DNA from 3 places in the Herbidospora sp. NBRC 101105 genome. Region 3 is predicted to be linked to each of the others. Evidence: riboswitches for the same ligand, from Rfam matches in the RefSeq annotation. Region 3 holds a riboswitch; each other region holds the start of a gene.

Region 1 (9,902 bases), on a different contig from region 3:
CCCAGGTGCTCGTTGCGCGGCCGGTCGAGCGAGAACCGGTCCGGGTCCGGCACGTGCGCCGGGTCGCGGCTGCCCGCCGCCAGGGCCAGCGTGATCGGCGACCCCGCCGGGATGGTCACCCCGCCGACGGTGAGGTCCTCCAGCGCCACCCGCGAGGAGATGAGCTGCACCGGCGGCTCGAAGCGCAGCAGCTCCTCCACCGCTGGAACGATCAGGCCCGGGTCGGCCTGGACGCGGGCCAGCACATCGGGGTTCCGCAGAAAGGTGAGCATGCCGTTGGCGATCAGGTTGATCGTGGTCTCGTGCCCTGCGATCAGCAGCAGCACGCCGGTCCGGACGATCTCGTCGCGGGTCATCTCGCCGTCGGCGATCATCCCCGAGAGCATGTCGTCGCCGGGCTCGTGGCGGCGGGCGTCGACCAGGTCGCCGAGGTAGCGGTCGAACCTGCCGGTCACCTCCCGGCGGGCCTGCTCGCGCTCGGCGCGGTCCTCCTCGCCCGGCCCGAGCGTGTCGATCAGCTCGTCGGCCCACGCGTGGAACCGTCCCTCGTCCTCGCGGGGCACTCCCAGCAGGCGGCAGATCATCGCGACCGGCAGCGGGTAGGCGACCTCCTCGACCAGGTCGGCGCGGTTCCTCCCGGCGAGGGCGTCGACCAGTCCGGTCGTGACGGCCTGCATCTCGGGGCGCAGCGCGTCGATCCGGCCGGGCGAGCTGGGCGGGCCGAAGTGGCGCATGGCCAGGCGGCGCAGCCGGTCGTGCTCGGGCGGGTCGAGGCCGATGAAGGCCGGGGTGCGGTCGAGGTCGCGGCGGCGGGAGCTGACGCGGGGGTCGTGCAGCAGGGAGACGATCTCCTGGTAGGTGCTGACCACGTAGGTGCCGTCGTCCTGGCGCGCCACCGGGGTCGCGCGCAGTTCGGCGTACAGCGGATAGGGGTCGGGGCGCCCCGACGGGGCGAGGACACGCTGGAACGGACAGGTCACGACGTGACACCCCCGGGTGTGTGCAGCAGCGAGACCCGCCGTTCGGCCGGGTCGTGGCCGGTCACCACCACGGTCGCCTCGGCGGAGGGCGACAGCCGTTCGGGCACCCGGGCGGACTGCACGTCGCCGGGCGGGAGGGGCGCGGCCTGCTCGATCCGGCTCTGGTAGTACTCCAGCCACATGCCCTGGTCGAAGGTGACCGCGGCGGTCATCCGGCCCTGGTAGCCGTAGGCGGCGACGAACCGGCGCTCGGCCGTCGAGCCCTGCGTGACGACGACCTGGTCGGCGAAGGTCGGCACGCCGACCGACTTGATGTTGACCCCGAACTGGCTCGACCAGAACACCGGGACGGCCAGGTGCGGCCAGCGGTGGGCCTGGTCGCTGATCATGTTGTGGGCGGCGATCTCGGCCTGCGCGACGGCGTTCCCCCAGTGCTCCAGCGTCATGAACTGGTACTGGTAGAGCGGGTGCGGGAACCGCGCGATGTCGCCGGCCACGAAGACGTCGTCCAGGACCAGCCCGTTGAGGTCGACGGCGCGGCAGCCCGCGTCGCAGGCCACGCCCCACACCCCGGCGGCCAGCCCCGATCCGCGCAGCCATTCGACGTTGCGGATCGAGCCGAGCGCCACCACGGCGACGTCGGCCTCGACGGTGCCGCCGTCGGACAGGTGGGCCCGGCGGAACCGGCCGCCGGCGTCGCCCTCCAGTGCGGTGACGGTGGTGTCGCAGCGCAGGTCGACGCCGTGCTCGCGCTGCAGCTCGGCCGCGACGTCGCCGATCACGCCGCCCAGCGCGCTCACCAGCGGGGCCGGCCCGCGTTCCACGACGGTCACCGGCAGGCCGAGCTCCCGGCAGACCGAGGCGATCTCGCTGCCGGTGAACCCCGCGCCCAGGATCAGCACCCGCCGCGGCCCCGCCGCCAGCGCCGCGCGCAGCCCGGCGGCGTCCTTCGCGGAGCGCAGCGTGTGCACGCCGGTCAGCGCGGCCTCGGCCGCGTCGGGCCACGGGCGGGCGCGAGTGCCGGTCGCCAGCAGGACCCGGTCGAACGGGACCTCGCGGCCGTCGGCCAGGAGCACCTTCTTCGCGGCCACGTCGAGACCGGCGGCCGGGGTGCCGGTCAGCCACTCGGCCTCGACCGGGCGCACCCTCGGCAGCTTGGTGTGCTCGGGCGCGACGTGCCCGGTGAGCACCTGCTTCGACAGGGGCGGCCGGTCGTAGGGCTCGCCGTCCTCCTCGCCGACGACGGTCAGCGGGCCGGTGAACCCGTCGCGCCGCAGCGCCGCGGCCGCCCGCGCCCCCGCCAGCGAGCCGCCGACGATGACGATCCGGCCCTCGAACCGGATCCCGCACGGCCTCGACTCGGGCATGGCGCGCATGGCCGTCCAGTCGAGGTGGATGGCCTGCACGGGGCAGGCGGCCGCCGCCCGGAGGATGTGGTCGCGCTGGCCGTCGGGCGGGTCGAGGTCGTACCGGAGGACCTCCTCCCCCATGCCGAACACCTCGGGCGCGAGGAAGACACACTGGCCGTAGCCCTGGCACCGGGTCAGATCGACGACCACTCTCACGCTGTCAGCCGTGCCCGGCCCCGGCGCCCGGAATGTTCAGAAGGCGGCGATCTTTAGGTAAGCCGCCGTCGCCGCACGAGGTCGCCGGCGGCGTGCTCCCAGTCGGGGTACTCGAACGTGAAGCCCGCGCCGAGCAGCCGGCCGGGCACCACCCGGCGGCTCTTCAAGAGCAACTCGGTGTCGGTACGCAGCACGAACGCGCCGGCCTCCGCCATCCACCGGGTGGCCGGCAGCCCGACCGGCACGCCCCACGCCCTCCGCAGGACGCGCATGAACGCCCGCTGCGGCAGCGGCCCGGGCGCGGCCAGGTTGACCGGCCCCGTGAGGTCGTCGCGATCGACGAGGAACTCCACGGCCCGGACGAAGTCGGCGTCGTGGATCCACGACACGTACTGCGCACCCCCGCCCACCGGGCCGCCGAGACCGATCCGCGTCAGCCGCGACAGGACGTCGAAGACGCCGCCGCGATCGGGGCCCATCACCATGGCCGACCGCAGGGCGACCTTGCGCGTGCCGGGGGTCTCGGCCCGCTCCTGCGCCGCCTCCCACGCCTTGGCGATCTCGACGCTGTAAGCCCAGTAGCGGGGGACGCCGGGCTCGCCGCCGCCGATCACGCCGGTCGCCTCGTCGTTGGGCGCGTCGAGGCGGTGGGCGTAGACGGTGGCGGTGCTCATCTGCAACCAGACCCGGGGAGGCCGGGCGGCGGCCGCGATCGCCGCGCCGACCGCCCGGGTGGAGTCCACCCGGGAGTCCATCATCGCCCGCAGGTTGGCCGGGGTGTACCGGCAGTCGACGCTGCGCCCGGCCAGGTTCACCACGACGTCGCTGCCGTCGATCTCCTGCACCCAGGGGCCGGGCGTCGCGCCGTCCCAGCCGACCTCGCCGTCGCGCGACGGCCGCCTGGTGAGGACGACGACGTCATGCCCCGCCGCGCGTAAGGCGCGCCGCAGGATCGTGCCGACCTGACCGGTTCCGCCGGGCATCACGATTTTGAACATGTTCAAATCATAGGAACCGGGCCTGCGGACATACGCCCCAGGTGCTCGTCGAGCAGCGCGGTGACCTCCTGCGGCGTGTAGTGGCCGACGAGGGCGGCGTTCACGACGCCTTGGGCGAAGGCGTACAGGATGCTCGCCTCCTTGCCCGCGTCCAGGCCGGCGTCGAGCTGACCGGCGGCCTGGGCGGCCCTGATCTGCTCGGCGAGGAAGGCCAGCAGGTGCGCGTATCCCAGCCGCATCGCGGCGGCCTGGTTCTCGTTCACCACCGAGCTCGCCTGGAAGGCCAGCCCGACGCGGTTGAGGAAGCGGCGCTCCTCGTCGAGGGGCAGCAGCTCCAGCACGGTCGTGCGGAGCACGTCGAGGGGCGTCGGCTGGCGGGCGGTCACGGCCGCGACGCGCTCCCCGATCCACATGCCGATGCGCTCCAGCGCCAGCAGCAGCATCTGCTCCTTCGTGGTGACGTAGTACTGCACCGCCCCCATCGACATCCCGGCCTCGGCGGCGACCTCTCTCAGGCTGACGCTCTCCATCCCCTTGTCGTGGACGATGCGGTGCACGGCGTCGGCGATGTGCCGCCGCCGGGCGTGGTGGTCGACGATCTTCGGCATTGCCCGCCATTTTTCTCATGCGAGTGCATGGTAAAAACTGTTTTGTCATGCGACTGTATGACAAAAGAGGAGGGTCGCATGCGAATTCTGATCGTCGGCGTCGGCACACGCGGGGACGTGGCGCCGTACACGGGGCTCGGGGCACGGTTACGCGAGGCCGGGCACGAGGTGGCCATCGCCGCGCACGAGCCGTACCGGGACCTGGTGACCGAGGCGGGCCTCGACTACCTGCCGCTTCCGGGAGACCCGCTCTCCCTGCTCTCCATCAGCGCTTTCAGGCACTACGGCGAGCAGCTCGTCGAGGGCCTGGCCGGGCTCGCCGGACAGCGGGCCGACCTCCTCCTGACCGGTGTCGCGGGCACGCCGGCGTGTCACGTCGCCGAGGCCATGGGCGTGCCGAGCATGGGGGTGCACCTGCAGCCGATCGACCCCACGGGTGACTTCCCGCCCGTCATGAGCGTCGTGCACCGCTCGCTCGGCCGCTGGGGGAACCGCAGGGCGGCCCGGCTCGCGTTCGAGGTGCCGGCCGCCGGGCCGCTGGTCGCCGGGTTGAGCACGAGCATCCGCGCCCGTCTCGGGCTGCCCCCGATGCCCCCGCGCGCCCTCTACCTGCGCCGGGAGACCACGCGCTGGCCGGTCTTCCACGGGTTCAGCCCGCTGGTGGTGCCGCGTCCGGCCGACTGGCGGACGGGACTGGAGGTGACGGGATACTGGTGGCCGTTCCGGCCGCCGGGGTGGCGGCCCGATCCTCGGTTGCGCGACTTCCTGGCGTCGGGCCCGAAGCCGGTCTTCGTCGGCTTCGGCAGCCTGGCCGGCACCCGGGCGGAGCGGTACACCGAACTGGCCGTCGGCGCGCTGCGAGCGGCCGGGCTGCGCGGCGTGCTGCAGACCGGCGTGCACGGGCAACTCTCCGACGACGTGCTGGCGGTCGGCGACGTGCCGCACGACTGGTTGTTCCCCCAGGTCGCCGCCGTCGCCCACCACTGCGGCGCCGGCACCACCGGGATCGGGCTGCTGACGGGGGTCCCCGCGGTGGCCGTGCCGGTCAAGCACGACCAGCCCTTCTGGGCCGCCCGCCTGACGGCGCTCGGCGTGGCCCCGGCCGCGCTCCCCTTCCGCCGCCTGACCTCCGCACGCCTGGCCGCCGCGCTCACCACCGCGGTCACCGACCCCGTCTACCGGCGCCGCGCCCAGTCCCTCGCGGCCGGGGTGGCGGCCGAAGACGGCGCGGCGCCGGTCGTGGCGGCCGTGGCCCGCGTCAGCGGCGCGGCCCGCTGAAGCGGTGCAGTTCGAGGATCGGCGGCAGCGGCGCCAGCCCCGGACCACCCGCGCGGATCCAGTCGGCCACGTCGGCGGTGGCGTGGCCGTCGTTGACGAACGCGAGCCACACCGGCCGGCCCCCGGCGGCCCGCCCTTCGGGGGTCGGCTGGACGACGATGACGTTGGCCTGGTCGCACACGTCGAGACACTCGGTCACCCGCACCTCGGCGACCTCGCCGAGCAGCCGGATCTGCTCGTCGTGGTCGAGATGGGGAACCTTCCGGGCGCTGCCGCAGCAGCAGTCCCGGCACACGGTGACCCGCACCGGCGCCGTCCTCTCTCGGGGAGATCCGCCCCGGCTCGTGAGGAGGCGACCGCGTGAGTCTCCTGGCTCTCGGGTCGACGCTCGTCCCGGCCTTCCCGCCCGCAGGGGGCGGTGGCGCGTTCGGGAGTCGCTCACCGATCACAGTGGCGGGACCGCACCGGATTCACACCGGTTTCCTCGTCCGCCGTCGCCTTGTCCGGGGCATCGTCTCATACGGGGAAAAACCGGTCGGCACGCGGACACACCGCCTTCTACCCTGCTCTCCTGGACACGAGAACGGGGTGCGGATGCGACTGGCCGACCAGACCTGGCCGACACTGATCAGCGAGGTCCGCCTGGGCCGGGACACCTACCGCGTGATCCGGCCGGCGCGGCCCGCCCGGCACGGGATGCTCTTCGAACGCACCTGGAGCGCGGAACTGAACGTCGACCGCGCGACGGCCCTGACGGTCGCGATGGCCTGGGGGCTGGCCGCCCGGTCGCCGAACACCCTGGTCTACCTGCCGCTCCGCAAGGCCCGCCCGGCCGGTTCGGCCAACGAGGAGCGGCTGCTCGATCTGGTGCTGCTGCACCACCGGCTGGGCTTCCCGGCCTCACGCTGGAAGCAGGTCAGGGCCCGGCTGGGCGCGGGGCGTCCGCATCGGGTGGCGCTCCCGCCGACGGCGTGGCGGCCGCCCGGCGACGACGGCCGGCAGCGCCATCGCGGCTTCCGCGACCATCTCCACTCGGACGTCGCGGCGGACACCCTGTTCCTGACCGGCAGCCGCCGCGCCTTCGAACTGGAGATGGAGCAGCTGCGCGGCCTGGTCGAGGAGTGCCCGGCACACCGCGCGGAGGACCCCGGCGCCCACTGCTGCGCCGAGCTCGGGGTCGGCCGGTTCCGCTACACCGACCGCCGCCTTTCGTTGGCGGAACTGCACGTGCAATGGTGCACGCGGCATCGCTGAAGTGGATCCCGTTGCCGGCGGTCCTGCTCCTCGCGGCGAACTACCAGTGGACGTCGACGGCGGCCCCGCTTCCTCCCCCGATACCCCGACCTCACTGGCAGAAGTCGCCGAACGGGTATTCCTCGTCGCCCGTCGCGGGCCGCTCCTCGCCGAGATCTCCTGGTGGTGGCCGGCCGAATACGAAGAGGGCGTGAATCCGGGACGGCTCGACCGGGGTCTCGATGCGGCCAGGGCCGTGCTCTGCGCGGTGGGCGGATCTGTCACGTCCTCCAGCCGACCTCACCGCCGCGAATCGCCGTCGGAGAATCTGGCGGCACTTCGATGGGCCAGCCTCACGACGGCGCTCGGCGCGAGGTCGTGGTGCAGGTGGAAGAGATAGCTGTAGGGCGATGCCGCGAGGGTGGCGCCGCGCTGCCTGCGAACGGATCTCGCCGAGGCCCACACCCCGATGGCGAGCCCGCCCGCGCCGAGGACGACGGCCGCGGTCGCGGAGGGCTGCAGCGCCATCAGCGCCAGCGAACCGGTGACGGCGGCGGGCGCGGCCGCCTGGACGTTGATCGTGCCGAGAACGGTGTCGATCCGGAGTCCTCGCATGGCCTTGTCCAGTTCTCTGACGGCCGGCGCCACCTGGGTCTCGTAACAGGCCCTGAGGTGGTCGGCCAGAATCCCCGGTTCGGAGATCCCGTCGAGATGCCGCGATTCCTCGATCAGTTTGTCCAGCGCCAACCGGAATCTCACCCGCTCGCCGACGTAACGCTCCCTGAAGTCGATGATCCGGTGAACAGGCAGATCCCGCAGGTCTCGCGGATACGCGGCGGTGATGGCGAGATCGAATAGCAAGGTCCGCACCTCCTCGTCCCTGGCCGGCGGCGGTGCCTGCCCGGTCAGCCCGGCGAGGAGCCTTCTCGCGCTGATACCGATCGTCGCCTGCCCGAAAGCGTCGTCGGCGAGAGGGACGGCGCCCAGCTGCGGGGCCAGCTCCGCGCCCAGGATGAGCAGGTAAGCGTGCGCCAGCACGGGATCGATCGTCAGTCGCCCCTCTCCGGCCTCTCGGGCGGTCGACGTCTCGAGGAGCAACTCGGTGAGCGACGGCGCGATCTTCCACCGCGCGAGCGTGCGGTCGAGCTCCCAAGGCCTGATCACCGCTCGGTGTTCCATTTCGGGTGGTACCTCGAACCGGGTCAGGTCGATGTCGGCCAGGGCCGTCGCGAACCGGTTCGCCGCCTGTTCCACGGCGGCGCGTGGCGGTCTGACCGACTTGAGGAACCCCTCACGAACCAGCGCGAGCTCGGTACGGTCGATTCTTGGCAGCGAATCAAGTGCCGAGGCGTCTTCAAAGCGATAGAGGCCATCCAAATACAGGGAAACGGTCTTCAGCCATCCGACATCGCGGACGTGCACATGCGGATAGTAGAGGCCGAACCAGCTGTTCATACATTGATAATGAGGCCGGAAAGACGGCTACGCGAGGACGGCCATTATGGAGATCAGGACGACCGCCGATCCACTCGTCGCGCAGCACTTTCTCGCGACGGAACTTATCGGCCTCGGAGATGCGGTCTGGCCCACGTTCGACATCGCCGGGGCCAGGCGACGCCACCAGGCCGCGATCGCCTTCTGGCATGGTCTGGTAGTGGAAGGACACCGGGAGCCGAAGGGCAGATTGTCCGCCTCACTGCGAACAATGGGCATGTACCTGCAGCTGGCCGACGCCGAACTCCTTCGCTTCCGGCTGGCTTCGTTGACCCACGTCGAGGCGGTTCGCATCTGGAAGAGTTTGGCGCGAGAGGATCCGGCACGCTTCGGATCACACCTCGCCCGGGCGCACACCTTCACCGGAATCCTCTTGTCGAACAGCGACGACGACCTTCCGGCGGCGTGGGACCATCACCGACGGAGTTGTCGAACCTGGCGGAAGCTACTGAAGAAGAACACCGCCGACCATACGATTCTCCGGCATGAGCAGGCCGTTTCCCTCGCGATATATGCGGCCTGCGCCGTACGGAGCGGAGTCGATGAAGAGGCGCTGAACGCCCACGAGAAAATGGTGGCCGTCGCGCGATCGCTCGCCGATGAAGACGACGTCTACGAGAAGACACTCGGAATCGCCCTCGGCAATTTGGCCGCGAGTTTGGCGAGAGTGGGCCGCGCCGAAGAGGCCGTCGATGCCCAACGCGAGGCGATCAGTCTGTGGCAGGCGTTGACCTATACCGATCCCCGCCGATTCCAACACCGTCTTCAGGCAGCTCACGAGGCTTTGGGGCTGCTGAAGCGTGGCGCCCTCCCCCGGTTCGAGAACCCGAGAGAAGGCTTCCGGGGCATCGCGCTGCTCAACTGGGACACCGTCTGACTCAGCGGGGGGCCAGGATGCGGAGCTGGAGCATCGCCGCGAACCGCTGTTCCGGGTCCGTGAGGTCGATCTCGCCCACCTCGGTGACCCGCTTGAGCCGATAGCGCAACGTGTTCGGGTGGATGAACAGGGCGTTGGCCGCCCTGCCCACGTCGCCCAGCGCGTCGAGCCACGCCTCCAGCGTCTCGACCAGGCCCGCGTTGTTGCGTTCGTCGTACTCCATCAGCCGGGCGATCGCGCCTCCCGGGCGTTCGTCGCGGGCGGCGGCCAGGTCGCGCAGTTCGAGGACCAGGGCCAGGGTCTGGACGTCGTCGAGCTGGGCCACGCGCAGGCCCGTGTGGCCTTCGCGCATGACCCGCAGCACCCGGTCGGCCTGGGCCTTCCCGTGCACGATGCCGCTGATGTCGGAGCCGGCGGGGGCGACGGCGACGATCGCGTGCAGGTTGCCGTCGACGCGGTCGACGAAGTCGGCGGCCAGCCGGGCGGCGCGCTGTTCGGGGCTGCCGGTCGTGACGACCACCGGGAGCAGACCGTAGACGGTGCCGCCGACGGCGGCGACCGCCGAGGACGGGACCGTGGCCGACAGGTGGACCGACAGGGCGTCGGCCAGGCGTTCGAGGTCGGTCTGGGGATGGCCGGGCAGCAGGCCGGCGCTCACGATGACCAGGCGGCGGGCCGACAGGCCCAGGCGGCCGAGGGCGTCGCGGGCTCCGGCGCCGCCTTCCAGGACGGTGCCGATCAGGTCGGTGCGCAGCCTGCGCTGGACGTCGGCGCCGGCGCGCAGGCGCAGCAGGTGGAGGGCGACCAGTTTCGAGGCGTCCAGGAGCGCCTGGGTGCGTTCGCGGTCGACCTCGCCGTCCATGGCGGCC
Region 2 (9,902 bases), on a different contig from region 3:
GTCCGGCTCGCCCACACCGCCCCCATGCCGGCCGGAGAAGCGTGGAGCCCCGAGGCGGCCCTTGCGGGCTGTTCGGGCGATGCCGCGCACCGTTCGGAGCGCCGCACGACGACGAAGGTCGCCGTCGCCGGAGGGCCCGCGTTCACCTTCGGCTACGCCGAGCAGACGGAACTCCTCCAAGCGGCGGGCGCCGAGGTCGTACCCTTCGACCCGCTGCGCGACGAACGACTGCCCGAGGGCGCCGGCGGCCTGATCCTCCCCGGCGGCTTCCCCGAGATGCACGTCCAGGATCTCGCCGCCAACGAGCCGCTCAAGCGGGAGATCGCCGCGTTCGGCGGCCCGATCCTGGCCGAGTGCGGCGGCCTGCTCTACCTGGCCCGCGAGCTCGACGGCCACCCCATGGTCGGCCGGATCGACGCAAAGTCGGAGATGTCGCCCAGGCTCACCCTCGGCTACCGCGACGCCGTCGTCACCCGCGACACGATCATCGGCCGGACCGGGGAACGCGTCCGGGGGCACGAGTTCCACCGGACCGTCACCGACCTGCCCGGTGAGCGGGTCTACCGCTGGCGCGGCGGCGCCGACGGGTACGCTGCCGGGCGGATCCTGGCGTCCTACCTGCACCTTCACTGGGCGGGCACGCCGGAGGCAGCGACCCGTTTCGTCAAGGAGTGCGGATGAGCTTCGAGGAGTTCTGGACCGAGCGGCACCTGTGCACGCTCACGACCCTGCGGGCCGACGGCACGCCCCACGTGGTGCCCGTCGGGGTGACCCTCGACGGCGACACCGCCCGGGTCATCACCAGCGCGACCTCGCAGAAGGTGCGCAACGTCAGGAACGGCGGGAACCACGTGGCGGTCTGCCAGGTCGACGGGGCCCGCTGGTCGACCCTGGAGGGCGTCGCGACCGTCAGCGACGACCCCGGGGCGGTCGCGCACGCGGTGCGGCTCTACACGGCCCGCTACCGCGCGCCGAGGCCCAATCCGCTGCGGGTCGTCATCGAGATCAAGATCACTCGTGAGCTGGGGAACGTGCGGCGTGACTGACGTGGTGGTCGTCGGCGTCGGGGCCGACGGCTGGGCGGGCCTGGGGGAACCGGCCCGGGAGGCCGTCGCGAAGGCGGAGGTCGTGGCCGGCTCGGCGCGCCAGCTCGCCCTGCTCCCGGAGGTGCCGGGGGAGCTGCGGCCCTGGCCCTCCCCGCTGCTGCCGGCCCTGCGGGAGCTGCTCGGCAGCGGCCGGCGGGTCTGCGTGCTGGCCAGCGGCGACCCCATGCACTTCGGCATCGGCGCGACCATCGCCCGCCTGGGCGTGCCCGGGGTGCGGGTGATCCCGCACCCGTCGTCGGTGTCGCTGGCGTGCGCGCGGCTCGGCTGGCCCGTCGAGTCGGTCACGGTCGTCAGCATGGTCGGCCGCCCGCTCGCCGCCGTCTTCGCGCCCGGCCGCCGCTTCATCGTGCTCAGTGAGGGAAGCGGCTCTCCCGCCGCCGTGGCCCGCGCCCTCGAAGCCGGGGGGTACGACCAGAGCGCGCTCACCGTCCTGGAACGACTCGGCGGGCCGGGGGAGCGGGTCGGTCCCCTCCGCGACGACGTCGACCCGCTGAACGTGGTGGCGGTGGAGTGCCGGTCGGCCGACCCCCTGCCGATCGTGCCCGGCCTGCCCGACGACGCCTACGACCACGACGGCCAGCTCACCAAACGCGAGGTCAGGGCCGTGGTCATGGCCTTCCTGCGGCCGAACGGCCTGTTGTGGGACGTCGGCGGCGGCGCGGGCAGCGTCGCGATCGAGTGGATGCGCGCCGACCGCGCCTGCCGCGCGGTGAGCGTCGAACGCGACCCCGTCAGGGCGGCCCGCATCGCGGGGAACGCCGCGCGGCTGGGCGTACCGGACCTGAAGGTCGTCACCGGGACGGCCCCGCACGCCCTCGCCGGGCTCGACCGGCCCGACGCCGTCTTCATCGGCGGCGGCCTGACCGCCGAGGGCGTCCCGGAGACGTGCTGGCGGGCGCTCGGGCCGGGCGGCCGCCTGGTGGCGACGGCTGTCACCGTGGAGTCGGAGGCCCTCCTGGCGGCCTGGCACCGCGAGCACGGCGGCGAGCTCACCCGCCTGTCGGTCAGCCGGGCCGCGCCGGTCGGCGGGTTCACCGGCTGGCGTCCGGCCATGCCGGTGACGATCTGGTCAGCGAGAAAGGACCTCACGTGATCCGCTTCGTCGGCGCCGGACCCGGCGCGGCCGACCTCATCACCGTGCGCGGGCAGCGGGTGATCGAGACCTCCCCGGTCTGCCTGTACGCCGGTTCGCTCGTCCCCGCCGAACTGCTGGACCGGTGCCCCGAGGGGGCCAGGATCGTGGACACGGCGAATCTGAACCTCGGGCAGATCCTGGCCGAGATGACCCGCGCCCACGAGCAGGGCCTCGACGTGGCCCGGCTGCACTCGGGCGACCCGTCGGTCTTCAGCGCCATGGCCGAGCAGATGCGGCGGCTCGACGCGGCCGGTGTGCCCTACGAGGTGGTGCCGGGAGTCCCGGCCTTCGCCGCCGCCGCGGCGTCGCTCAGACGCGAGCTGACGGTCCCCGGGGTGGCCCAGACGATCATCCTGACGCGGACCTCCGAGCGGGCCACCCCCATGCCGCCGGGGGAGGACCTGACCACGCTCGGCCGATCCGGGGCGACGATGGTGCTCCACCTGGCCGTCCAGCGCATCGAGCCGGTGACGGCCGAACTCGCCGGAAGCTACGGGAGCGACTGCCCGGTGGCGGTGGTGGCCTACGCCTCCCGCGCTGATGAAGTCATCATCAGGGGGACGCTGGGCGATATTTCGGGCATGGTGCGTGCGGCAGGCGTGAAGCGAACGGCGGTCATCATCGTCGGCCGGGTCCTGACGGCGGCTCAGTTCCCCGACAGCCACCTGTACTCGGTGGCACGCGCCCGTTAGTCCGCATCAAGGCCGCGCCGGGCGACATTTTCGAAATGTCGCCCTACGCCACTCCATCGACCCAGTCGGCCGCCTCGGCCACCGTCTCGACATAGGGCACCTCCGGGGGGACCGGCGGGCGGCGCACCATCACGACCGGGACGCCCAGTTCGCGGGCGGCCCGCAGTTTGGCGCGGGTCAGCTCGCCGCCGCTGTCCTTGGTCACCAGGGTGTCGATCCGGTGCTCGCGCATGAGGGCCAGCTCGCCGTCGAGGGTGTAGGGCCCCCGCGAGAGCACGACCTCCATCGACACCGGGTCGTCGGGCGGGTCGACCGACCGCGCCAGGAACCACACGCCGGGAACGCCGTCGAAGACCGGCAGGCTCCGGCGCCCGGTGGTCAGGAACACCCGCTTCCCGGGCAGCGACCGGGCCGCCTCCTCCAGCGAGGAGACCCACCGCCAGTCGTCGCCGGGCTCCTGCGTCCAGCCCGGCCGCCGCAGCCCCAGCAGCGGGATGCCGGTCATGCCCGCCGCCTCGGCCGCCGCCTCGGACATCCGCGCCGCGAACGGATGGGTCGCGTCGACGACCACGTCGACCGGATGCTCCCAGAGCCAGCGGGCCAGCCCGAGCGACCCGCCGAACCCCCCGATGACGACCGCCCCCACGGGCAGCCGGGGCGCCTTGACCCGGCCCGCCAGCGAGGTCACCACGACGTGTTCGGGGTGCAGCCGGGCCGCCAGTTCGCGGGCCTCGGCCGTGCCCCCGAGGATGAAGACGCGTTTCATGCCGGATAGCGGCGCGGCGTGAACACCACGTCGCCGGCCGCGCGCGTGGTCGAGGAACCGATGATGAGCAGGCAGCGCATGTCCACCTCCGCCGGGTCGAGGTCGCCGAGGGTCGTCACCACGATTCTCTCCTGAGGCGTGCCCACCGCGCGCCCGACGACGACGGGCGTGTGCGCCGGGCGGTGTTCGAGCAGCAGGTCGCGGGCCACCCCGACCTGCCAGGTGCGGGTCTTGGACGCCGGATTGTAGATCGCCAGGACCAGGTCGGCGGCGGCCGCGGCGGAGATCCGCCGGGCGACCACGTCCCACGGCTTGAGCTGGTCGGACAGGGAGATCACGCAGTAGTCGTGGCCGAGCGGCGCGCCGACCCGGGCGGCCACCGCGTGCGCGGCCGTCAGCCCCGGCACGACCCTGACCGGCACGCCCGCGAACCGCTCCTGCGTGGCCGCCTCCAGCACGGCCGAGGCCATCGCGAACACGCCCGGGTCGCCCGACGACACCACCGCGACCCGCGCTCCGGCCAGGGCCAGCGAGAGGGCGTGCTCGGCCCGTTCGGCCTCGACCCGGTTGTCGGTGGCGTGCCGCTTCTGGCGCGGGTTCGGCGGGACGCGGTCGAGGTAGGGGCCGTAGCCGACGAGTTCGTCGGCGGTGGCCAGGGCGTCCTGGGCCTCGGGGGTCAGCCAGGGGCGTCCGGCCGGGCCGAGGCCGACCACGGCCACCTCGCCGGGGCCCTCGTGTCGCGGGTGCTCGGGCAGCGGGAGCGGGGCGCCGACGGGGGAGGGCAGCAGCGCGAGGGAGAAGTAGGGCACCGAGTCGGGGTCGACGTCGCGCAGCGGCGCCAGGCGCTGGGCGCCGGTGGTGGCGCGTTCGACGTACCAGGCGTCGTCGAGGCGGCCCGCCTCCTCCAGGGCGGCGCGGACCTTGGTGAACGTCCTGCCCAGCTTCATGATCGCGACCGGGCCGCCGCCGATCCGGGCGGCCAGCTCCTCGGCCGGGAGGGTGCCGGGCAGCACCGTCAGCGTCTCGTCGCGCTCGACCAGGGGGCGGCCCAGCGCCGCCGCAGCGCCGCTGATCGAGGTCACGCCCGGGACGACCTCGGTCGGGTATCGGCCCGCCAGACGTTTGTGCATGTGCATGTACGACCCGTAGAACAGCGGGTCGCCCTCGCACAGCACCACCACGTCGCGGCCCGCGTCGAGGTGGACGGCCAGGCGGGCGGCGCAGGCGGCGTAGAACTCGTCGAGGGCGCCCTGGTAGCCGCCCGGGTGGTCGGTCGTCTCCGTGGTCACCGGGTAGACCAGGGCCTCCTCGATCTGGCCCTCGCGCAGGTAGGGGGCGGCGACCGAGCGGGCGATGCTGCGGCCGTGCCGGGCGCTGTGGTAGGCGATCACCCCCGCCTCGCCGAGCAGCCGGGCCGCCTTCACGGTCACCAGTTCGGGGTCGCCGGGGCCGAGGCCCACGCCATAGAGCGTTCCGGTCATCATTCCTCGTCACTGGCGAGGGCGTTCAGGGCCGCCGCCGTCATCGCGCTGCCGCCTCGGCGGCCGCGTACCACCAGAAACTCCAGGTCGGACGCCGCCAGGGCGTCCTTCGACTCGGCCGCGCCGATGAAGCCCACGGGGATGCCGACCACCGCCGCCGGTGCGGGCGCCCCCTCGGCCACCATCTCCAGCAGCCGGAACAGGGCCGTCGGCGCGTTGCCGACCGCGACCACCGCGCCGCCGAGACGCTCGCGCCAGAGCTCCAGCGCCGCCGCGCTGCGGGTGGTGCCCAGTTCCGCCGCCAGGGCGGGCACCCGCGGGTCGGCGAGGGTGCAGATCACCTCGTTCGCGGCCGGGAGCCGCCTGCGGGTGACCCCCGCCGCGACCATGTTCGCGTCGCAGAGGATGGGCGCGCCCGCCTCCAGCGCCGTGCGGGCCGCCGCGACGACCCCGCCGGACCAGGCCATGTCGCCCGGCAGGTCGACCATGCCGCAGGCGTGGATCATGCGGACCGCGACCCGCGCCACGTCGGGTGGGAGGGCCGACAGGTCGGCCTCGGCGCGGATGGTGGCGAAGGACCGGCGGTAGATCTCCGCCCCGTCCTTGATGTAGGTCACGGTGTGCTCCGCTGGTAGCCGGACGGGGTGGCGATCATGTCCACGACCTCGCCCCGGGGCCGGCCGCACCGCCGCGCGCAGCCGGACCAGTGGACGGGCACGCCGATGGGCGTGGCGTCGTGCTGGACGTCGCTCAGCGACTTCGCGCAGCCGGGTCTGCCGGTGCAGGCGGTGACGTGGAGCCGGGGATCGTGGGGGTCGGTGACCAGCCCGCCGGGCAACCGGGTGCCCTTGGGGACCAGGACGGTGCGCCACGGGGTGACCCGCAGCCATTCGGCCTCGGCCAGGACGTCCGCCTGCCGCGTGGTCAACCGGCCCAGGGGGACCAGCACGCCGGTCGTGTCGCCGAAGTCGCCGACGTATCCGCTGGTCCGGGGCGTGGGGAGGGTCGCGGGGACGCCGGGGAAGGCGCCGTCGGGGATGCGCCACGCGCCGTCGGAGACCTTCAGGAAGTTCTGTGCCACTTTGACCGCTTCGTGGACGGCCTCGGCGGGCGGGAGCCGTAACCGGAGATCGGTCGTCCCCGCGACGACGGCGAAGCGGTCGCCGCGGGACATCAGCAGCACGTCGGCGCCCAGCCCCGCCACGTCGCCCGAGCCGTCGTCGACCGCGAACAGGAACCGGCCCGACAAATCCGCCAGTTCCGGCGTCGCGCAGACCGCCTCGTCGAGCGCCCGGACCACCCCGCGGAAGGCGGCCGAACCGTTCAGCGGCGAGGCCACGATGTTGCGCACCCGCTCGTGCGACGGCGAGGGCAGCAGCCCCGCCGCCGCGACCGCCTCGGCGAAGGCCGTCGGGTCCCGCACGCCTCTGACCTGGATGTTCGCCCGCGACGTCAGCTCCAGCACGCCCCCTCCGGAGGCCGCGAGCACGCCGAGCTGGGCCCCCGTCAGGTCGCCCCCGGGCAGCCGGACCCGGGCCAGCGGCCCGTCGGCGGCGGGGTGGACCTGCAGCGCGCCGGGGCAGGCGTCGCGCGAGGATTGTCCGGTAATGGCCACGTCGAGGATGGTAAAGCCCACCGTGGGTCTTGCAAGCCGGGGGAGTCCCGTAGTCTCATCGGGCGACGGCACAAACGAGGAAGCCGGTGTGAATCCGGCGCGGTCCCGCCACTGTCACCGGGGAGCGAACCCCACCGACGGCCACTGTCACAGGGAAGGCCGGGGTGAGCCCTGATCCGGGAGCCAGGAGACTCGGCCGTCACCTGGACAGACGACCCGGGGCGCGGACCCCGAGGGAGGGCTTCGCCATGATCGTTTTGCTGTCGACCTCGGACACCGACCTGCTGAGCGCCCGCGCGAGCGGCGCCCCCTACCGTCTGGCGAACCCCTCCCGGACCCCCGACCCGGCCGCGTTGCTCGACGGCGCCGACGTTGTGGTGGTGCGCCTGCTGGGCGGCCGGCGGGCCTACGAAGAGGGCCTGGACGCCGTGCTGGCCAGCGGCAAGCCCGTCGTGGTGCTGGGCGGCGAGCAGGCCCCCGACGCCGAGCTGATGGAACTCTCCACCGTGCCCAGCGGGGTGTGCGCGGAGGCCCACGCCTACCTGGCCCACGGCGGCCCGTCGAACCTCGCCGAGCTGCACCACTTCCTCAGCGACACCCTGCTCCTGACCGGCAACGGCTTCGCCCCGCCGGCGGCCCTGCCCTCCTGGGGCCTCGGCGACGCCATCGACGGCGAGGGGCCGGTCGTGGGGATCCTCTACTACCGCGCCCACCACGTCGCCGGAAACACCGCCTTCATCCGGACCCTGTCCGAAGCCGTCCGGGACAAGGGCGGCCGCCCGCTCCCGGTCTTCTGCGCCTCCCTGCGCACCGCCGAGCCCGGCCTGATCGACACCCTGCGGCAGTGCGACGCCCTGATCGTCACCGTCCTGGCCGCGGGCGGCACCCGCCCCGCCACCGCGCAGGCGGGCGGCGAGGACGAGGCCTGGGACGTCGGCGCCCTCGCCGACCTCGACATCCCGATCCTCCAGGGCCTGTGCCTCACCACCGACCGGGCTGCCTGGGAGGCCGCCGACGACGGGCTGTCCCCGCTCGACGCCGCCTCGCAGATCGCCATCCCCGAGTTCGACGGCCGCATCATCACGGTCCCGTTCTCGTTCAAGGAGATCGACCCCGACGGGCTCACCGTCTACGCCGCCGACCCCGAGCGCGCCGCCCGGGTGGCCGGCGTGGCGGTCCGGCACGCCCGCCTGCGCCACATCCCCGTCGGCGAGCGCCGGGTGGCGATCATGTTGTCGGCCTACCCGACCAAGCACTCCCGCATCGGCAACGCCGTCGGCCTCGACACGCCGCGCAGCGTCGTCCGGCTGCTGAAGGCCATGGGCGAGGCCGGATACGCGATCGGCGACCTCCCGGGCGTGGCCGCCCAGGACGGCGACGCCCTCATCCACGCCCTGATCGCCGCCGGGGGACAGGACCCCGACTGGCTCACCGACGAGCAGCTCGCCGGCAACCCGGTCCGCATCCACAAGGACGACTACCGGGCCCACTTCGACACCCTCCCGGCCGACCTCCGCGAGGCGATGGAACACCACTGGGGCCCGCCCCCGGGCGAACTGTTCGTCGACGGCGACGACATCGTCCTGGCCGCCCTCCAGGACGGCAACCTCGTCGTCATGGTCCAGCCGCCGCGCGGCTTCGGCGAGAACCCCATCGCCATCTACCACGACCCCGACCTGCCGCCGAGCCACCACTTCCTGGCCGCCTACCACTGGCTCTCGTCCCGGTACGACGCCGTCGTGCACGTCGGCAAACACGGCAACCTCGAATGGCTGCCCGGGAAGTCGGCCGGCCTGTCGGCCGCCTGCGGCCCCGACGCCGCGCTGGGCGACCTCCCGCTGGTCTACCCCTTCCTCGTGAACGACCCGGGCGAGGGCACCCAGGCCAAACGCCGCGCCCACGCCACCCTGGTCGACCACCTGGTGCCGCCGATGGCCCGCGCCGACACCTACGGCGACATGGCCCGCCTGGAGCAGCTCCTCGACGAGCACGCCTCCATCGCCGCCATGGACCCGGCCAAGCTGCCCGCGATCCGCGCCCAGATCTGGACGCTCATCCAGGCCGCCCGCCTCGACCACGACCTCGGCCTCGACGACCGCCCCCACGACGCCGAGTTCGACGACTTCCTGCTGCACGTCGACGGCTGGTTGTGCGAGGTCAAGGACGTCCAGATCCGCGACGGCCTGCACGTCCTGGGCCAGGTCCCCTCCGGGGAAGCGAGGGTCGACCTGGTGCTGGCGATCCTGCGCGCCCGCCAGATGTGGGCCGGCGACCAGGCCCTCCCGGGCCTGCGCGAGGCCCTGGGCCTGACCGAGAACGGCGACGCCCGGACCGACGTCGACGTCGCCGAGGCCAAGGCCCGCGAGCTGGTCGTCGCGATGGAGGCGGCCGGCTGGGACCCCGCCGCGGTCACCGCCGAGGGCGCCGTCGGCGACATCCTGCGCTTCGCCGCGACCGAGATCGTCCCCCGCCTGAACGGCACCGCCGACGAGATCACCAACGTCCTGCACGCCCTGGACGGCGGCTACGTCCCCGCCGGTCCCAGCGGTTCGCCGCTGCGCGGCCTGGTCAACGTGCTGCCGACCGGCCGCAACTTCTACTCCGTCGACCCCAAGGCGGTGCCCAGCCGCCTGGCCTGGGAGACCGGCCAGGCGATGGCGGAGTCCCTCGTCGAGCGCTACCGGGCCGACACGGGGGAGTGGCCCCGCTCGGTCGGCCTGTCGATCTGGGGCACCAGCGCCATGCGCACCTCCGGTGACGACGTCGCCGAGGTCCTCGCCCTGCTGGGCGTGCGCCCGGTCTGGGACGACGCCTCCCGCCGCGTCACCGGCCTGGAGATCGTCCCGGCTGGGGAGCTGGGCCGCCCTCGCGTGGACGTCACCGTCCGCATCAGCGGCTTCTTCCGCGACGCCTTCCCCCACGTGGTCGCCCTGATGGACGACGCGGTCAAGCTGGTGGCCGACCTGGACGAGGCGGACAACTACGTCCGCGACCACGTCAGGGCCGACGGGTCGACGCTGCGCGTCTTCGGCTCGGCCCCCGGCGCCTACGGAGCCGGTCTGCTGCCGCTGATCGACAGCCGCACGTGGCGCGACGACCGCGACCTC
Region 3 (9,902 bases):
CGCCCACGGCGTTGTCGAGCCAGCCGTCCATCCGCAGGCCGGGCATGAAGCCCAGGTGGCCGCGGGCGCCCTCGACCAGTTCGACGATGTGGGAGCGGAGGCTCTGCTCGCCCATCACGGCCGGTGACTGGAGGGCGAAGATGGTGGAGCGGATCTGCCGGATCGTCTCGTCGAGCTCGTCGATCGTGTGCCTGACCCGGGTCGCCGCCTCGGGGTGTTCGACCAGTTTGACCGTGCTCATCAGCGTCATGGCGGTGGCGAACAGGCGCTGGATGACGACGTCGTGCAGGTCTTTGGCGATGCGGTGGCGGTCTTCCAGCAGGCCCAGGCGCTCGGCGTCCTCCCGGGCCTCGGCCAGTTCCAGCGCGATCGAGGCCTGGTCGGCGAAGGCGCTCAGCATGCGCAGCAGCGACGGCGTGAACGGCAGGCGGCCCGGCCGTTTGCCGAGCTGGAGCACCGCGCGCACCGAACCGACGCGGCCCAGCGGTATCGACGCCTGGTCGACGAGGTCGGCGAGGTCGCCGTCGACGATCTCGGTGCCGTTGCCGAAGCGCAGCACGGCGACGTCGGCGTCGGCCATCTCGCGGGCCCGGCCGACGACGTGGGTGAGCACCTCGTGTGGCCCGGCGCCCGACAGCAGGCTCGTGGTGACCTCGGACGACGCCTGCAGCCACATCTCTCGGCGGCGGGTTTCCTCGAACAGGCGGGCGTTCTCGATCGCGACGCCGGCGGCCGTGGCGAGCGCCGTGACGACCGCCTGGTCCTCCTCGTCGAACTCGGCGCCGCCGCGTTTCTCGGTCAGGTAGAGGTTGCCGAAGACCTCGTCGCGCACCCGCAGCGGCACGCCCAGGAAGCTGCCCATCGGCGGATGGCCGGGCGGGAAGCCGTAGGAGTCGGGGTGGTCGGAGATCCGCGCCAGCCGCAGCGGCTTCGGCTCCTTGATGAGCAGGCCGAGCAGCCCCAGGCCGTGGGGCCAGTGCTCGATGCGGGCGATCTCCTCCTCGCTCAGCCCGACCGGGATGAACTCCAGGAGGGTGGACTCCTCGCCCACCACGCCCAGCGCGCCGTAGGTGGCGTCGACCAGCCGGGCGGCGGTCTCCACGATCCGGCCCAGCACGGTCTCCAGCTGGAGGTCGCTCCCGATGAGGACCACGGCCTCCAGCAACGAGTGGACGCGGTCACGGGTGGCCAGCACGGCGTCGAGCCGGGTCTGCAGTTCGGCGAGCAGCTCATCCAGGCGCATGCTGGGCACGAGAGGGTGAGCCATGCCGACATTCTGCTCCTAACCGGCGGCGCGGGGCGACCTGCTGACGCGGGTCGGGCGGGTCCACCGGTGACCGTCTCGTCGAAGGGCGTGACGGTCACCGGGGCGCGGATGAGCGGGCGCGGCTAGAAGTCGGCGTCGAAGCTGACCGTGCCGGTGACGCCGACCTGGTAGGCCGAGACCTTGCGCTCGAAGAAGTTCGAGAGCTCCTGCACGTCCTGGAGCTCCATGAAGGCGAAGGGGTTCTTCGAGCCGTACAGGGGCGGGACGCCGAGCTGGGCCAGCCGGCGGTCGGCGACGTGCTCCAGGTAGAGGCGCATGTCGGCGATCGACATGCCCGGCACGCCCTGGCCGAGGAGGTCTTCGGCGAACTGGGCCTCGCAGTCGACCGCCTCGGCGAGCATGCGCCTGATCTCGGCGATCAGGTCGTCGTCGAACAGGTCGGGCTCCTCGGCGCGGGCCACCTCGACGACGTCGAACGCGAACGCCATGTGCATCGACTCGTCGCGGAACACCCAGTTCGTGCCCGAGGCCAGGCCGTTCAGCAGGCCTCGGGAGCGCAGGAAGTAGACGTACGCGAAGGCGCCGTAGAAGAACAGGCCCTCGATGCACGCGGCGAAGCAGATGAGGTTGAGCAGGAAGGCCCGCCGGTCGGCCTTGGTCTCCAGGCTCTTGAGGTCGCCCAGGGAATCGATCCAGCGGAAGCAGAACTCGGCCTTGCGGCTGATCGACGGGATGTTCTCGACGGCCGCGAAGGCCTCGAAGCGCTCCTGCTCGTCGGGCACGTAGGTGTCGAGCAGGTTCAGGTAGAACTGCACGTGCACGGCCTCCTCGAAGAGCTGCCGCGACAGGTAGAGGCGCGCTTCGGGGGCGTTGACGTGCTGGTAGAGGTTGAGCACCAGGTTGTTGGCGACGATCGTGTCACCCGTGGCGAAGAAGGCCACCAGCCGCGACACCAGGTGGCGTTCGGCGGGCGACAACCTCCCCAGGTCGGCGAGGTCGGAGTGGAGGTCGACCTCCTCGACGGTCCAGGTGTTCTTGATGGCGTCGCGGTAGCGCTCGAAGAACGCCGGGTAGCGCATCGGGCGCAGGGTCAGGCTCATGCCGGGGTCGAGCAGCATCACTGGCACGCCTCACAGGACTCGGGGTTCTCCAGGGAGCAGACCTCGGCGGCGGTCAGCACCGGCACGGTGGCCTGCTGGATGCGCGTCGCGGGGCGCGAGCGCAGGTAGTAGGTGGTCTTGAGGCCCGACTTCCAGGCGTAGAGGTACATCGACGAGAGCTTGTCGATGGTCGGGCTGGCCATGAACAGGTTGAGCGACTGGCTCTGGTCGATGTACGGGCCGCGCGCCGCCGCCATGTCGACCAGCGCCCGCTGGGGCAGTTCCCAGGCGGTCCGGAACAGGGTCCTGATCTCGCCGGGCAGTTCGGCGATGCCCTGGACCGAGCCCTCGGCCTGACGGATGGCCGTGCGGATCGGCTCCGTCCACAGGCCGCGCGCCTTGAGCTCGGCGACCAGCGCGTTGTTGATCTGGAGGAACTCTCCACTGAGCGTCTCGCGCTTGAAGAGATTCGACACCTGCGGCTCGACGCACTCGTAGCAGCCCGCGATCGAGGCGATGGTCGCGGTCGGGGCGATGGCGATCAGCAGGGAGTTGCGCAGCCCGTACTCGGCGATCTTCGCGCGGAGCGCGGTCCATTCGGGGCTGAGGCCGTGCAGGTCGGGCTGGAGCCTGCCGCGGGCGGCCCAGGTCTCCTGGTACGCCGGATGCGGACCGTGTTCGGCCGCGAGGTCGGCCGAGGTGTCCAGAGCGGTCAGGTAGATCTCCTCGGAGATCCGGGTGGAGAGCTCCTTCGCCTCAGGGGAGTCGAAGGGCAGCCGGAGCGCGAAGAAGACGTCCTGGAGCCCCATCAGCCCGAGGCCGACCGGACGCCAGCGGGGATTGCTCGCCGCGGCCTGCTTGGTCGGGTAGTAGTTGATGTCGATCACGCGGTCGAGGAAGACCACGGCCGTCTTGACGGTCCGGCGGAGCTTGGCCCAGTCGATGCCGCCGTCGGCCAGGTGGGCGGCCAGGTTGATCGAACCCAGGTTGCAGACCGCGGTCTCCTCGTCGTTCGACACCTCGATGATCTCGGTGCACAGGTTCGACAGGTGCACCACGTTGCCCGGCTCGGCGGCCTGGTTGCAGGTGCGGTTCGAGGTGTCCTTGAAGGTCATCCAGCCGTTGCCGGTCTGGGCCAGGGTGCGCATCATCTTGGCGTAGAGGTCGCGGGCGCGGATCTGGCGCACCTGACGGCCGTCCTGCTCCGCCTTGCGGTAGACCTCGTCGAAGGCCTCGCCCCACAGGTCGGGCAGCTCGGGCAGCTCGTTCGGGTCGAACAGCGACCACATCTGGTCGGCCTCGACGCGGCGCATGAACTCGTCGGGGATCCAGTTCGCCAGGTTGAGGTTGTGGGTGCGGCGGGCGTCCTCGCCGGTGTTGTCCCGCAGCTCCAGGAACTCCTCGACGTCGGGGTGCCAGGGCTCCAGGTAGACGCACGCGGCGCCCTTGCGGCGGCCGCCCTGGTTGACGGCGGCCACGGAGGCGTCGAGGGTGCGCAGGAACGGCACAATGCCGTTGGAGTGGCCGTTGGTGCCCTTGATCAGGGCCCCCCTCGACCGGACCCGCGACCAGGAGATGCCGATGCCGCCGGCGAACTTCGACAGGTGGGCGACCTGGGCGTACCGCTCGTAGATCGAGCCGAGCTCGTCGCGCGGGGAGTCGACCAGGTAGCACGACGACATCTGGGTGTGCCCGGTGCCGGAGTTGAACAGCGTCGGCGAGCTGGGCAGGTAGGACAGCGACGACATCAGGCGGTAGAGCTCGACCGCCTCCTCGGGCGTGCGCGCCAGCCCGCAGGCCACCCGGAGCAGCCAGAACTGCGGGGTCTCCACGGGGAGCCGGGTCTGGGGGTGGCGGAGCAGGTAGCGGTCGTACACGGTGCGCAGGCCGAAGTACTCGAACCGCCGGTCGTTGCCGGTGTCGATCGTGGCGTCGAGCAGGTCGGCGTGGTCGGCCACGAAGGCGGCGGTGGTGTCGCCGATCAGGCCGAGGGCGTGGCCCTCCTTGATCGACCGGCTGAACGTGTCGGCCTCGACCTCCTTGCGGATGTACGCCGCCAGCAGCCGCGCGGCCAGCCGGGAGTACTGCGGCTCCTCGCCGATCATCTCGGCGGCGGTCTGGATCGACAGACGGTCGAGTTCGGCGGTGGTGGCGCCGTCGTACAGGCCACTGATCGTCCTGGTGGCGACCCGCAGCGGCTCGACGTCGTCGAGCCCGCCGGAACAACTCTCCACCGCGGCCACGATCCTGGTCACGTCGACCGGTTCGAGCGAGCCGTCGCGCTTCTTGATGCGCATCCTCGTCCTCTCCTCGCGAACTCACCGAGGCGCGCGGGCACGAGGGCACCGGGCGGGGCCGTCCCACGCGGCCTCGGACCAAAACGCGATTGGCAGGTCTTCGGACTCGCGGGCGTGCTTCGTCGCGAAGCGCCTACCGGCCGTCGCTTCCCAGGCCTTCGGCAGCCCAGTGCTCGATTGACGGCTTTCGTTCCCACTCACCGCTGCGGGGCAGTCCCGGATTCCCACCGGGTTCCCTCTTACGGCGCCCCGGCTGGCGGGCGGGGCGAACCAACGCGTGAGACACCATATCTGGGATCGAGATCGGCTGTCACATCAACATGTGGTGTCCGGCACCCCCGGACGAATCCCCCTGGCGGAGTGTGCGCAGGATGGGGTGATGGAGCGGAAAACCTGCACCGTGCGACTGGTGGGCGGGCCCACGGCGCTGCTGGAGATCGGCGGCCTCCGGCTGCTCACCGATCCGGCCTTCGACGCGCCCGGACCGATCCCCAGCGGCACCCGGACGCTCATCAAGACCACCGGCCCGGCCGTCTCCCCGGAGGAACTGGGCGATCTCGACATCGTCCTGCTCTCCCACGATCAGCACGCCGACAACCTCGACCGCTCGGGCCGGGCCCTGCTCGACGAGGTGCCCGAGGTGCTGACCACGCCCGAGGCGGCCGAACGGCTCGGTGAGGACATCACCGGCCTGCGGCCCTGGGAACACCGGACCTTCGAGCGGCCCGACGGCGGCTCCCTCCGCATCACGTGGGTGCCCGGCCGCCACGGGCCACCCGGCACGGAAGATCTCACCGGCCCGGTGACGGGCTTCGTGCTGACCGCCTTCGATCTACCGGCGATCTACGTGAGCGGCGACAACGCCTCGCTTGAGGCGACCCGCGAGATCACCGAACGGCTCGGCCCGATGGACGCCGGCGTCTTCTTCGCCGGCGCGGCCCGGACCCCGCTGCTCGACGGCTTCCTGACCTTCACGGCCGAGGAGGTGGTGGAGGCGACGTTGATCACCGGCGCGGAGGTGGTGATCCCCGTCCACATGGAGGGCTGGCAGCACTTCACCGAGGGCCCGGCCGACCTGCTGGACGCCTTCGAGAAGTACGAACTCGCCGACCGGCTGCACCTCTTGGAGCCCGGAGAGTCGACCTCGTTCTAGCCGACTGGGATTGTCGGTGATCCGTCCACGAGTGTCGTCAGAAAGCCGTTTGTCCACGTCGCGGACCTGGGCGAAGTGAAACGTCACGGAAAGAAACGGCGAACTCCTCGGTAGTAGCAGAATGTGCCATTTCCAAGGCATATGCGGTGCCACCATGCTCTGTGGAGACCATCTCCCCCAAGGAGCAGAACACCTGTGGCTAATCCCAGAGCACGCCGCCTGATCGCTGCGGCAGGTCTGTCGTTAGCGGTCGCGGCCACCCTGACGACCGTCCCGGCTCCCGCGAGCGCCCTCTCGACCGACGTCGTCATCTCCGGCGTCTACGGCGGTGGCGGCAACTCGGGCGCGACCATCAAGAACGACTACATCGAGCTGGCGAACCTCACCGGCAGCCCGATCAACGTGTCCGGTTGGAGCGTTCAATACGCCTCGGCCGCAGGTGCCGTCTTCCAGATGACGAACCTGAGCGGAACGATCCCGGCCCACGGCAAGTACCTGGTCCAGCAGGCGCCCGGCGCCGGCGGCACGCTGAGCCTGCCGACCCCCGACGCCACCGGCTCGATCCCGATGTCGGCCACCTCGGGTGTCGTCGCGCTGGTCACCGCGCAGGTCCCGCTGGTCGGCTGCGGCACCTCCTGCGCGACCGCCCCGAACGTGAAGGACCTCGTCGGCTACGGCGCGACCGCCAACGTCGAGACCCTCGCGGCCCCCGGCCTGTCGAACACCACGGCCGCCGCCCGGTCCGGCGCTATGACCGACACCGACAACAACTCGGTCGACTTCACCGCCGGTGTGCCGAAGGCCACCAACTCGGCCGGCACCACGGTCACCGCGACCGACACGGGCGGCCCGACCGACCCTACGCCCGGCGCCGTGCGCATCCACGACATCCAGGGCAGCGGCCGGATCTCCCCGATCGTCGGCCAGAACGTCACCAACGTGCCCGGCATCGTCACCGCCGTCCGCACCACCGGCAGCTCGCGCGGCTACTGGATGCAGGACCCGTCGGTCGACGCCGACCCGCTGACCTCAGAGGGCATCTTCGTCTTCATGGGCACGACCTCGCCGACGGTCGTGCCCGGCGACTCGGTGCTGGCCTCCGGCCGCGTCACCGAGTATCGCCCCGCCACGGGTTCGCAGGCGCTGACCGAGCTCGGCGGCACCGTCAGCACCGTCAAGCTGTCGAGCGGAAACCCGCTGCCCGCGCCGGTGACCGTGGACCTGCCCCCGGCCTACACCAAGTCGGGCTCCCTTGAGGCCCAGCCGCTGGAGCCGTCGTCGTACGTGCTCGACTGGCTGGAGGTCCACGAGGGCATGCGCGCCACCGTCGCGGAGACCACCAAGCTGGTCAGCCCGGTCAACACCGAGTTCGGCGAGTTGTGGGTCACCTTCGACCCGGCGCACAACCCGACCCCGCGCGGCGGCCACATCTACCTCGACTACGCCGACAACAACGCGGGCCGGTTCTTCATCCAGTCGCTCGTCGGCGCCCCCGCGGCCAACGTCGGCTCGACGCTGGCCGCCGGCACCACCGGCGTCATCGACTACCAGAGCTTCGGCGGCTACGTCCTCCAGGCCACCCAGCTCGGCGCCATCACCGAGGGCGGCCTCAAGCGCCAGAAGGTGACCCCGGCGAAGAAGGCCGGCGACCTGTCGATCGCGACGTACAACGTCGAGAACCTGACCGTCGGCGACTCGGCGGCGAAGTACCAGCGCCTCGCCGAGGCCGTGGTCGTCAACCTCGGCACGCCGGACATCCTGGCCCTGGAGGAGATCCAGGACAACAACGGCACCGCCACCGGCACCGTGGCGGCCGACCAGACCGTGGCCAAGTTCATCGCGGCCATCGTCGCGGCCGGCGGCCCGACCTACGACTGGCGCTCGATCGACCCCAACGAGGGCACCGACGGCGGCGCCCCCGGCGGCAACATCCGCCAGGTCTTCCTGTTCAACCCGGCCCGGACCACCTTCGTGGACCGTCCGGGCGGCGACGCCGACACCGCCGTGACGGTGTTGCGCGAGCGTCCGACGAGCAACCAGGTCTACCTGTCGGCCAGCCCCGGCCGCATCAACCCGACGTCGTCGGCGTGGTCGTCCAGCCGCAAGCCGCTCGTGGGAGAGTTCCTGTACGACGGCAACAAGCAGCTCTTCGTCGTCGCCAACCACTTCAACAGCAAGGGTGGCGACCACCCCCACTCGGCCGCCGTCCAGCCGCCGAACCGCACCACCGAGGTCCAGCGCATCGCGCAGGCGACCGAGGTGCGCAACTTCATCGCCGACCTGAACGCCAAGAGCGGCGGCCAGGCCCGCGCGGTGGTCCTGGGCGACATCAACGACTACCAGTTCTCACCCGCCGTCTCGACCCTCACCGACAACGGCGCGCTCCTGAAGGCGCTGATCAACGACCTGCCCGCCGGTGAGCGGTACTCGTACATCTTCGACGGCAACTCGCAGGCGCTCGACCACATCCTGGTGACCCCGAACATCAAGGGTTACGCCTACGGCGTCGTGCACATCAACGCCGAGTTCTCCGACCAGGCCTCCGACCACGACCCGCAGATCCTGCGGATCCTGACGGGGTGCAACACGGAGCCGCTCCCCGAGCGGTGCCGCCCGGGCAGCCCGGTCGTGGACGTCGAGTAACACCTTTCGCAAATCAGAAGCGCCCGTCCTCTTCCCCGGGGGACGGGCGCTTTCTCATGTACCGGCGTTCAGGTATTCCACGAAATGCGGGTTGTGCAGGGCGAACGACGAGCGTTTTGTCCGCACCAGATTGATCGCCTCGTCCAGGCCGTGACCCAGCAGGAGCAGGGTCTGGGCCACGACCAGGCCCGAGCGGTTGTAGCCCGCCCTGCACCTGACCAGGACCTTCCGCCCCGACCGCACCGCCTCGGCGGCGAGGTCGGACATCGCGCGGACCTCGGCCATCTCGGCCGGGGTCAGTTGGCCGTCGGGGACGTGGCAGGCGTGGTGGACGGCCGAGGTTCCCGGGCCGTGGCCGTCGAGGCGGATCATGCTGATGACCACGTCGAACTCGTCGGCCACGATCACCGGGAGCAGGCCGCCGGAGTCGTTGCGGAAATGGCCGCCCATGAAAAGGCCGGGGATGATTTCGTGCCACGGCTGGTCGTCAAAGGGAACGAACCTGTATTCCATTCGCCCATTCTGCGTCAGTATCGCACCGAGCTCTGGAGCAGCGGCGGATAGACCGTCGACGATTCTCCGTCGACGGTCGTGCCGGCGAACTGCAGCATCGCGCGCACCTCTCCGTTGACCGCCGCCGGGTAGCCCAGTGTGGGGGCGGAGATCTCGTCCAGGGTGCGGAGCTGCTCCTCGGAAAGGGCCACCTCCACGAGGTTGTTCTCCAGGTGGTCGACCCGGCGGGCTCCCAGGATCGGCACCACCGTGCCGGGGCGGGCACGCAGCCACGCCAGGGCGACCGCCGCCGACGACGCGCCGGCCTCGTCGGCGATCGCGGCCACGGTGTCGATGACCCGGTACTCCTCCTCGGTCGGGCCGCCCACGTAGGCGGTCCGGGCCGAGTCGGCGACCTCGACGCCCCGGCGGTACTTGCCGGACAGGAAGCCGTTCTTCAGGGGGCTCCACGGGGTCAGGGCCAGGCCCTGGTCCAACGCGAGGGGCGCGATCTCGCCCTCGACCGTGCGGGCCAGCAGGGAGTATTCGACCTGGAGGGCGATCAGTGGGGTCCAGCCTCTCAGCAGGGCCGTCGTCTGGGCCTGGGCGACGACCCACGCGGGGGTGTTGGAGAAGCCGATGTAGCGGATCTTGCCGGCCCGCACCAGGTCGTCGAGGGTGCGCATCGTCTCCTCAAGGGGCGTGTTGCGGTCCCAGTTGTGCAGCCAGTAGAGGTCCAGGTAGTCGGTCTGGAGACGGCGCAGGGTCTCGTGGAGCTGGGCGATGATCGAGCCCCGGCCCGCGCCGCCGCCGTTGGGGTCGCCGGGGTGCATGTTGCCGAAGAACTTCGAGGCCACGACCGTGTGGCCGCGCAGGCCGGGCCGGGCGGCGAAGTAGTCGCCGAGGATCTTCTCCGAGTGGCCGTTGCTGTAGAAGTTGGCCGTGTCGAC

What was found. Region 3 has a riboswitch for cobalamin ahead of QSK34_RS23180 (ribonucleoside-diphosphate reductase subunit alpha). Riboswitches for the same ligand answer to the same signal wherever they lie in the genome.
Region 1: another riboswitch for cobalamin. It lies ahead of QSK34_RS25030 ((2Fe-2S) ferredoxin domain-containing protein); the one in region 3 lies ahead of QSK34_RS23180 (ribonucleoside-diphosphate reductase subunit alpha).
Region 2: another riboswitch for cobalamin. It lies ahead of cobN (cobaltochelatase subunit CobN); the one in region 3 lies ahead of QSK34_RS23180 (ribonucleoside-diphosphate reductase subunit alpha).

The regions. Positions count from the first base shown of each region.
Region 1 is NZ_BSSX01000006.1:275,937-285,838, reverse strand. It holds gene QSK34_RS25055 (cytochrome P450) at 1-980, opposite strand, end outside; gene QSK34_RS25050 (FAD-dependent oxidoreductase) at 977-2,545, opposite strand; gene QSK34_RS25045 (TIGR01777 family oxidoreductase) at 2,599-3,543, opposite strand; gene QSK34_RS25040 (TetR/AcrR family transcriptional regulator) at 3,546-4,151, opposite strand; gene QSK34_RS25035 (glycosyltransferase) at 4,230-5,429, shown strand; gene QSK34_RS25030 ((2Fe-2S) ferredoxin domain-containing protein) at 5,410-5,736, opposite strand; cobalamin riboswitch at 5,772-5,958, opposite strand; gene QSK34_RS25025 (hypothetical protein) at 6,018-6,683, shown strand; gene QSK34_RS25020 (DUF6236 family protein) at 6,963-8,117, opposite strand; gene QSK34_RS25015 (hypothetical protein) at 8,164-9,033, shown strand; gene QSK34_RS25010 (PucR family transcriptional regulator) at 9,035-9,902, opposite strand, start outside.
Region 2 is NZ_BSSX01000006.1:204,167-214,068, forward strand. It holds gene QSK34_RS24665 (cobyrinic acid a,c-diamide synthase CobB) at 1-681, shown strand, start outside; gene QSK34_RS24670 (PPOX class F420-dependent oxidoreductase) at 678-1,046, shown strand; gene cbiE (precorrin-6y C5,15-methyltransferase (decarboxylating) subunit CbiE) at 1,039-2,199, shown strand; gene cobM (precorrin-4 C(11)-methyltransferase) at 2,196-2,933, shown strand; gene QSK34_RS24685 (cobalt-precorrin-6A reductase) at 2,977-3,699, opposite strand; gene QSK34_RS24690 (precorrin-2 C(20)-methyltransferase) at 3,696-5,180, opposite strand; gene QSK34_RS24695 (precorrin-8X methylmutase) at 5,180-5,797, opposite strand; gene QSK34_RS24700 (ferredoxin-like domain-containing protein) at 5,794-6,795, opposite strand; cobalamin riboswitch at 6,845-7,010, shown strand; gene cobN (cobaltochelatase subunit CobN) at 7,044-9,902, shown strand, end outside.
Region 3 is NZ_BSSX01000005.1:537,646-547,547, forward strand. It holds gene QSK34_RS23170 (GAF domain-containing sensor histidine kinase) at 1-1,267, opposite strand, end outside; gene QSK34_RS23175 (ribonucleotide-diphosphate reductase subunit beta) at 1,390-2,385, opposite strand; gene QSK34_RS23180 (ribonucleoside-diphosphate reductase subunit alpha) at 2,385-4,664, opposite strand; cobalamin riboswitch at 4,739-4,953, opposite strand; gene QSK34_RS23185 (MBL fold metallo-hydrolase) at 5,044-5,817, shown strand; gene QSK34_RS23190 (DUF8508 domain-containing protein) at 6,013-8,460, shown strand; gene QSK34_RS23195 (protein-tyrosine phosphatase family protein) at 8,515-8,973, opposite strand; gene QSK34_RS23200 (aldo/keto reductase) at 8,988-9,902, opposite strand, start outside.